One region of the Streptomyces sp. NBC_01618 genome, then DNA from elsewhere that is predicted to be linked to it. Evidence: riboswitches for the same ligand, from Rfam matches in the RefSeq annotation. Region 1 holds a riboswitch; each other region holds the start of a gene.
The links. A riboswitch is a leader RNA that binds a small molecule or an ion and turns the genes downstream of it on or off. The one in region 1 is predicted to bind glycine.
Positions count from the first base shown of each region.

Region 2: linked by a shared signal. The riboswitch ahead of gcvT (glycine cleavage system aminomethyltransferase GcvT) and the one ahead of gcvP (aminomethyl-transferring glycine dehydrogenase) in region 1 are both predicted to bind glycine.
Region 3: linked by a shared signal. The riboswitch ahead of gcvP (aminomethyl-transferring glycine dehydrogenase) and the one ahead of gcvP (aminomethyl-transferring glycine dehydrogenase) in region 1 are both predicted to bind glycine.

Region 1 covers NZ_CP109297.1:6,788,615-6,790,875, reverse strand. Annotated here, with positions in the region: gene speB (agmatinase) at 1-617, shown strand, start outside; glycine riboswitch at 727-822, shown strand; gene gcvP (aminomethyl-transferring glycine dehydrogenase) at 973-2,261, shown strand, end outside.
Region 2 covers NZ_CP109297.1:5,707,386-5,709,646, reverse strand. Annotated here, with positions in the region: gene OH735_RS26600 (enhanced serine sensitivity protein SseB) at 1-292, opposite strand, end outside; gene OH735_RS26595 (AAA family ATPase) at 375-1,064, opposite strand; glycine riboswitch at 1,224-1,318, shown strand; gene gcvT (glycine cleavage system aminomethyltransferase GcvT) at 1,459-2,261, shown strand, end outside.
Region 3 covers NZ_CP109297.1:1,125,440-1,127,700, forward strand. Annotated here, with positions in the region: gene gcvP (aminomethyl-transferring glycine dehydrogenase) at 1-1,036, opposite strand, end outside; glycine riboswitch at 1,229-1,325, opposite strand; gene OH735_RS05380 (PRC-barrel domain-containing protein) at 1,439-1,807, shown strand; gene OH735_RS05385 (DNA polymerase IV) at 1,732-2,261, opposite strand, start outside.

The DNA.
Region 1 (2,261 bases):
TCGGCGGTGACCACACGATCGCGCTGCCCATGCTGCGCGCGGCCAGGGACAAGTACGGCCCGGTCGCGTTGGTCCACTTCGACGCGCATCTCGACACCTGGGACACCTACTTCAACGCTCCGGTCACGCACGGCACGGTGTTCCGCCGGGCCTTCGAAGAGGGCCTGCTCGCCGAGGACAAGTCCATACACCTGGGCATCCGTGGACCGATCTACGACCGGATGGACCTCGTGAACGACAAGGCGTTCGGCTTCCGGGCGATCCGTGCCGGAGACCTCGACGTCATCGGGATCGACGGGGCGGTGGACGCCGTACGGCGACGCGTGGGCGACGCACCGGTGTACATCTCGATCGACATCGACGTGCTCGACCCCGCGTTCGCGCCCGGGACGGGTACACCGGAGATGGGCGGGCTCAACAGCCGCGAGCTGTTGCGTCTGCTCCGCAGCCTCGACGGGCTCAACATCATCGGTGGCGACGTGGTCGAGGTCGCTCCGGCCTACGACCACGCCGAGATCACCTGCGTCGCTGCCGCCACCGTGGTGTTCGACCTGATCACGCTCATGACGAAGAACCAGGTGTCCGGCCCCGTGCTGACGGCCGCGGACCACGCCTGATTCCGGGCGCGACTCAGCAGGCACCAGGGGCCGTCAAGGCGCTGACCCGCCTCGACGGCACCGCCACCTGACCTCGCGGTCAGGCCCGACAACTCAACATCGCGCCGCTCGAACCGAAGCGGGAGAGCCCTCGCCCATCCTTGGCGAGGCGCCGAAGGAGCAACTCTCCCCAGAATCTCTCAGGCACAACTACCGCTTCGGCGAGGCGACTCTGGAAAGTCAGGACCTCATGTCCTGCGCCCACGGTGCAAACCGCCGGACCCGGTGGTGAAGCTCTCAGGTACCGATGACAGAGCGGGGAGGTCATCCGTTCACGGCGCCGCGTCCGCGGTGTCCCTCCAGGGAGCCTCCCACCATGACCTCACCCGAGTCCCGCGCGTCGGGCGCGTTCGCCACCCGGCACATCGGCGTCAGCGACGCCGACCGCACCAAGATGCTGGCCGAAGTCGGCTATCCGACGCTTGCCGGCCTGATCGACGCCGCCGTCCCGAGCGGCATCCGCAGCACCTCCGGCCTGAACCTGCCCGCCGCGGCCACCGAGGCCGAGGCGCTCGCCGAGTTGCGCGAGCTCGCGGGCCGGAACACCGTGGCCGTCCCGATGACCGGCCTGGGCTACCACGCGACCGTCACGCCCGCGGTGATCCGGCGCAACGTGCTGGAGGACCCGGCGTGGTACACCGCCTACACGCCGTACCAGCCGGAGATCAGCCAGGGCCGGCTGGAGGCGCTGCTCAACTTCCAGACCATGGTCGGCGACCTGACCGGGCTGCCGACCGCCAACGCGTCGCTGCTCGACGAGGGCACGGCGGTGGCCGAGGCCGTCACAGTCATGCGCCGCGTCGCGGGGAAGGGCCGGCGCCGCGTCCTGGTCGACCACGACACCCTGCCGCAGACCCTCGACGTGCTGCGCACACGGGCGGCCGCCGTCGGTATCGAGGTCGTCGAGATCGACGTCACCCAGCCGCTGCCGGAGGACGGTTTCTTCGGGGTGGTGCTGTCCTACCCCGGCTGCTCGGGCGCGGTCCGTGACCTGCGCGAAGTGACCGCCGCGGCACAGGCACGCGGGGCGCTCGTCACCGTGACCGCCGACCTGCTGGCGCTCACCCTGCTCGTGCCGCCGGGCGAGTACGGCGCCGACATCGTCGTGGGGTCGTCCCAGCGGTTCGGTGTCCCCCTGTTCTACGGCGGGCCGCACGCCGGGTTCATCGCGGTCCGCGAAGGGCTCGAACGTCACCTGCCCGGCCGGCTCGTGGGCGTGTCCGTGGACGACACCGGCCGGCCGGCGTACCGCCTGGCACTGCAGACCCGCGAGCAGCACATCCGGCGTGACAAGGCGACCTCGAACATCTGCACGGCGCAGGTGCTGCTCGCGGTGGTCGCGTCGATGTACGCCGTCTACCACGGTCCCGACGGACTGACCGAGATCGCCCGGCGGACGCACCGGCAGGCCGCGCTCGTCGCCGCGGGTCTGCGGGCGAGCGGGATCACGCTGGTACACCGCGAGTTCTTCGACACCCTGCTGGTGGCGGTCCCGGGTCGCGCCGAGGAGGTCGTCGCGGCCGCGCACGACAAGGGCCTGCGGCTGCGGCTGGTGGACGGCGACCACGTCGGCATCTCCTGCTCCGAGGTCACCACGGACGAGCA
Region 2 (2,261 bases), 1.1 Mb from region 1:
CGGGCGCGACGGCGAAGGACATGGCGGTACCGACACAGCCGAGGAACTGCTGTTCGGAGCTGAATACGGGGACGTACGCGGCGCCCTCGATCTCCAGCGTCGGCAGGTCCAGGTCCAGGGAGTCGGGTCCGCCGCCGCCCGGCAGGGGCACCCAGACCTGGCTGCGCCCGAGCACCTCGACGAGCCGTCCGCCCGCCTCCGGGCTGCCCACCGAGGCCATCAGCACCTCTTCGAGCTCATTGGCGGGCCATCCGCTCTGCGGATGGGACTGGCCCTGTGCCGGAATGTCCACTGCTTCCCCTTCTTCCCCGAGCCTTCCGGCAGAAGGTTAACGTCCGGCTCACGGGCCTTCCGGCAGAAGGTTGACGTCCGGCTCACGGGCCCTGTACGTCCGCGAACGCGATCCGGGCCAGCAGCCCGGCCGCCTCCCGGTCCAGCAGCACCGCGGAGGCGCATCCGGGCGGCAGCAGGCCGGTCCCGGTGGCGCGCAGCAGCCTCCCCACCGCCCTGCGGTGCCGGGCGAAGGCGTATCCGGAGACGCCGCGGCCGCGTTCCCGCTGGCCGTCCATCGCCGTCTGCGGTGTGACGTCGAGCAGGACGAGGTGCAGGGCGCGGCCCCGGCGCCGCGCGGCACGGGCCAGCCAGCCGCGTACCCACGCCTGGGTTCCGCAGTCGTGGACGACGACGGACTCGCCGGAGCGCAGCACCCGCCACAGCCCCCAGTAGTGGGCGACGCGGACGAGGGGACGGTAGAGGGCGTACGGCAGTAACCCGGGCACGAGCCCCGCCCAGCGATCCCGGGTGTCCTGGGAGTCGATGGCGTGGGCCGTCGTCACCGCCCGCCGGATGAGGGTGGATTTGCCGCTGCCGGGCAGCCCGGACACCACCACCACGTCGCCCGCCGCGAAGTGCAGGCTGCGCGGGCTGCGCCCGCCCCGCTCCCGCAGGTCCCGCACGACGGGCCCGTGCGGGCCACGCGCCTCCGTGGCGGGCGCCGCCCCCGGTTGTGCGGGCATCGCGCCGTGCGCGACCCCCGCGGTCGTCGCGTACCGCTGCAACGTCATCACCCCTCCCCCTGTCGGGTCACCCCACGCATGCCCCTGAAGTGTAAAGAAAAGGTAATGCGGCACAACCGTCCACGCCGTTGATTCCCACGAGGGACCGGGGCCCCACTCCGGCGCGATGCATGCGATGATGACCCGGCCAACTGCATAAAGGCCGCTTGAATCCGCGCGGGAGAGTTCCGGTCAGATGTGCCGGGCGCCGAAGGAGCAAGTTCCTCCCTTGAATCTCTCAGGCCCCGTACCGCGTGGATGAGGCAGATCTGAAAAGCGGGCCGCTCTGCGGCCCCACCCAAGGTGCAAGCCGAACCCTTCGGAGGGCTCTCGGCGAACCTCTCAGGTTCCGATGACAGATGGGGAGGGATCGTCCTGTCGTCATGCCCCGGGAGCCACATCCATGAGCACCGCCCCCCGTCTCACCTCCCACCCGTCGCCCACCACCGCCCTGCCGGAAGGCGCTTCGCGCCACAGCCCTCTTCAAGCCCTACACCGTTCACTGGGCGCGACCATGACCGACTTCGCGGGCTGGGACATGCCCCTGCGGTACGGCAGCGAGCGCGACGAGCACAACGCGGTCCGCACCAGGGCCGGGCTCTTCGACCTGTCGCACATGGGCGAGATCACCGTCACCGGCCCCGAGGCCGCGGCCTTCCTGAACTTCGCGCTGGTCGGCAACATCGCGACCGTCGCCGTGGGCCGCGCCCGCTACACGATGATCTGCTCCGAGGACGGCGGCATCCTGGACGACCTGATCGTCTACCGGCTGGGCGAGACCGAGTACATGGTGGTCGCCAACGCCGGCAACGCCCAGACCGTGCTGGACGCGCTGACCGCGCGGGCCGACGGTTTCGACACCGAGGTGCGCGACGACCGCGACGCGTACGCGCTGCTCGCCGTCCAGGGCCCGGAGTCCCCCGCCATCCTGGCCGCCGTCACCGACGCCGACCTGGACGGCCTGAAGTACTACGCCGGTCTGCCCGGCACCGTCGCAGGTGTCCCCGCGCTGATCGCCCGTACCGGCTACACCGGCGAGGACGGCTTCGAGCTGTTCGTCGCCCCGGAGCACGCCGAGCAGCTGTGGAAGGACCTCACCGAGGCGGGCGCCTCCCGCGGCCTGATCCCGTGCGGGCTCTCCTGCCGCGACACGCTGCGCCTGGAGGCGGGCATGCCGCTGTACGGGCACGAGCTGACCACCGGGCT
Region 3 (2,261 bases), 5.7 Mb from region 1:
GCACCTGAGCCGTGCAGATGTTGCTGGTGGCCTTCTCGCGGCGGATGTGCTGCTCGCGGGTCTGCAGCGCCAGCCGGTAGGCCTTGTTGCCGTCCGCGTCGACGGAGACGCCGACGAGGCGGCCGGGCAGGCTGCGGGCGAACTTCTCGCGTACGGCCATGAAGCCGGCATGCGGTCCGCCGAAGCCCATCGGCACGCCGAAACGCTGCGTGGTGCCGACCGCGATGTCCGCGCCCAGGTCGCCCGGTGAGGTGAGCAGGGTCAGGGCCAGCAGGTCGGCGGCGACCGTGACGATCGCACCCAGTTCGTGGGCCTGCTCGATCAACGGCTGGATGTTCCGCACCGCTCCGGAGGCGCCCGGGTACTGCACCAACACACCGAAGACGCCACGCTCGGCGATCTCCGCCGGGATGCCGTCGGAGAGGTCGGCGACGACGACCTCGACGCCGGAGGGCTCGGCGCGGGTCTCGATGACGGCGACCGTCTGCGGCAGGGCGTCGGCGTCGACCAGGAAGACGCCGTTCCTGACCTTGCCTACGCGCCGCGAGAGCGCCATGGCCTCGGCGGCCGCGGTGCCCTCGTCGAGCAGCGAGGCGCCGGAGGTGGGCAGCCCGGTCAGCTCGGCGACCACCGTCTGGAAGTTGAGGAGCGCCTCCAGGCGGCCCTGCGAGATCTCCGGCTGGTACGGCGTGTAGGCCGTGTACCAGGCGGGGTTCTCCATGACGTTACGCAGGATCACGGGCGGGGTGAAGGTGCCGTAGTAGCCGAGCCCGATCATCGGGGCCAGCACCTGGTTGCGGTCGGCCAGGGCGCGCAGCTCGGCGAGGACCTCGGCCTCGGTGCGGGCGGCCGGCAACCGGAGTGCCTCCGCGCTCTTGATGACATCGGGCACCGCGGCCGCGGTCAGCTCGTCCAGTGAGCCGTAACCGACCTGGGCGAGCATCTTCGACTGCGCCTCTTCATCGGGACCGATGTGGCGCTGTTCGAACGGAATACCCTGCTCCAGCTGGGAGAGCGGAGTGCGACGGGGGGTCATGATGGAGGCCTCCTGGTCTGTCACGACCTGCGAGGGGCACCACGGCGCGGGTGCCCGGACGGCCTCCCCCTCTGTCATCTCAACCTGAGAGCTTCACCGGCGCGCCTTGTGGCGTACCGGCTTTCACCGTCGGTGAGGAAGGGAACCGACGGCGCTCGGCCGCACGGAACCCGCCCTGCTTTCCAGAGTGACCTCGTCCGCGCGGTACGGGGGCCTGAGAGATTCCGGGGAGGATTTGCTCCTTCGGCGCCTCCGGATTCGCTCCGGAGGACTCTCCCGCACGGGGTCAGCAGCCATCACCAGCCTACCAGCGGGGTTCGTGGCGGAATTCTCGAGTGGCCAACCCCCTGGATCTGCACTTTTGTAGTGCTTGTGGAGTAGCCGCGACCAGTGGGAGGGACCGTGCAGACCGACATCGATCCGCGCAGCCTGATCGGCCGCAAGGCGTTCGACCGCAAGGGCACCAAGATCGGAACCGTGGACGAGGTGTACCTCGACGACGCAACCGGTGTGCCCGAGTGGGCAGCCGTACGCACCGGACTTTTCAGCCGGGACGCGTTCGTCCCGCTGGAGCCCAGCGAGTTCGTGGAGGATTCGCTCCGCGTCCCCTTCGACCGGGCACTGATCAAGGACGCACCCGACTTCGGCGTCGGTCGCCATCTCTCGCCGGAACAGGAGCTCCAGCTCTACCGGCACTACGGTCTGGACTCCCCGCCCGAGGAGACCGGCCCGGACAGGGACTTCGGCAGACTGGCCGGCCAGGACGAGTAGTCCGCCGGGTTCCGCACCAGCGGCAGCGGATCGGCCGGCCGCAACTGCGCGTCGTCGATCCGGAAGGTACGCACCCGGCCGGGCGCCGACTCCGGTTCCTCGAACCGCACCGTGACCCGGCCGACACCGCTGCCCTGCACCCAGCCATGGCCGTAGACGTCATGGCGCACGTCGTGTCCGGCGGGCCAGCGCCGCGCGGCGAGCTGTTCGGCGGTCTCGGGGGGCTCCTCCCCCGCACCGCCGGCCGGCTCGTCCCTCTCGTCACCCGCTTCCTCCTGGGCCGCTTCCCCGGTCGCGGCCCGCTCACCGGCGGCCTGCGCAAAGAGGTCCTCCTGCGTGTAATCGGCGAGCCCCGTGACGCCCACCCCCAGGAGCCGTACGCCTCCGGTGGTGTCCACGGCCGCCAGGAGCCGCGCGGCGGCCTCCCGGACCACGGTGGGGTCGTCAGTGGGCC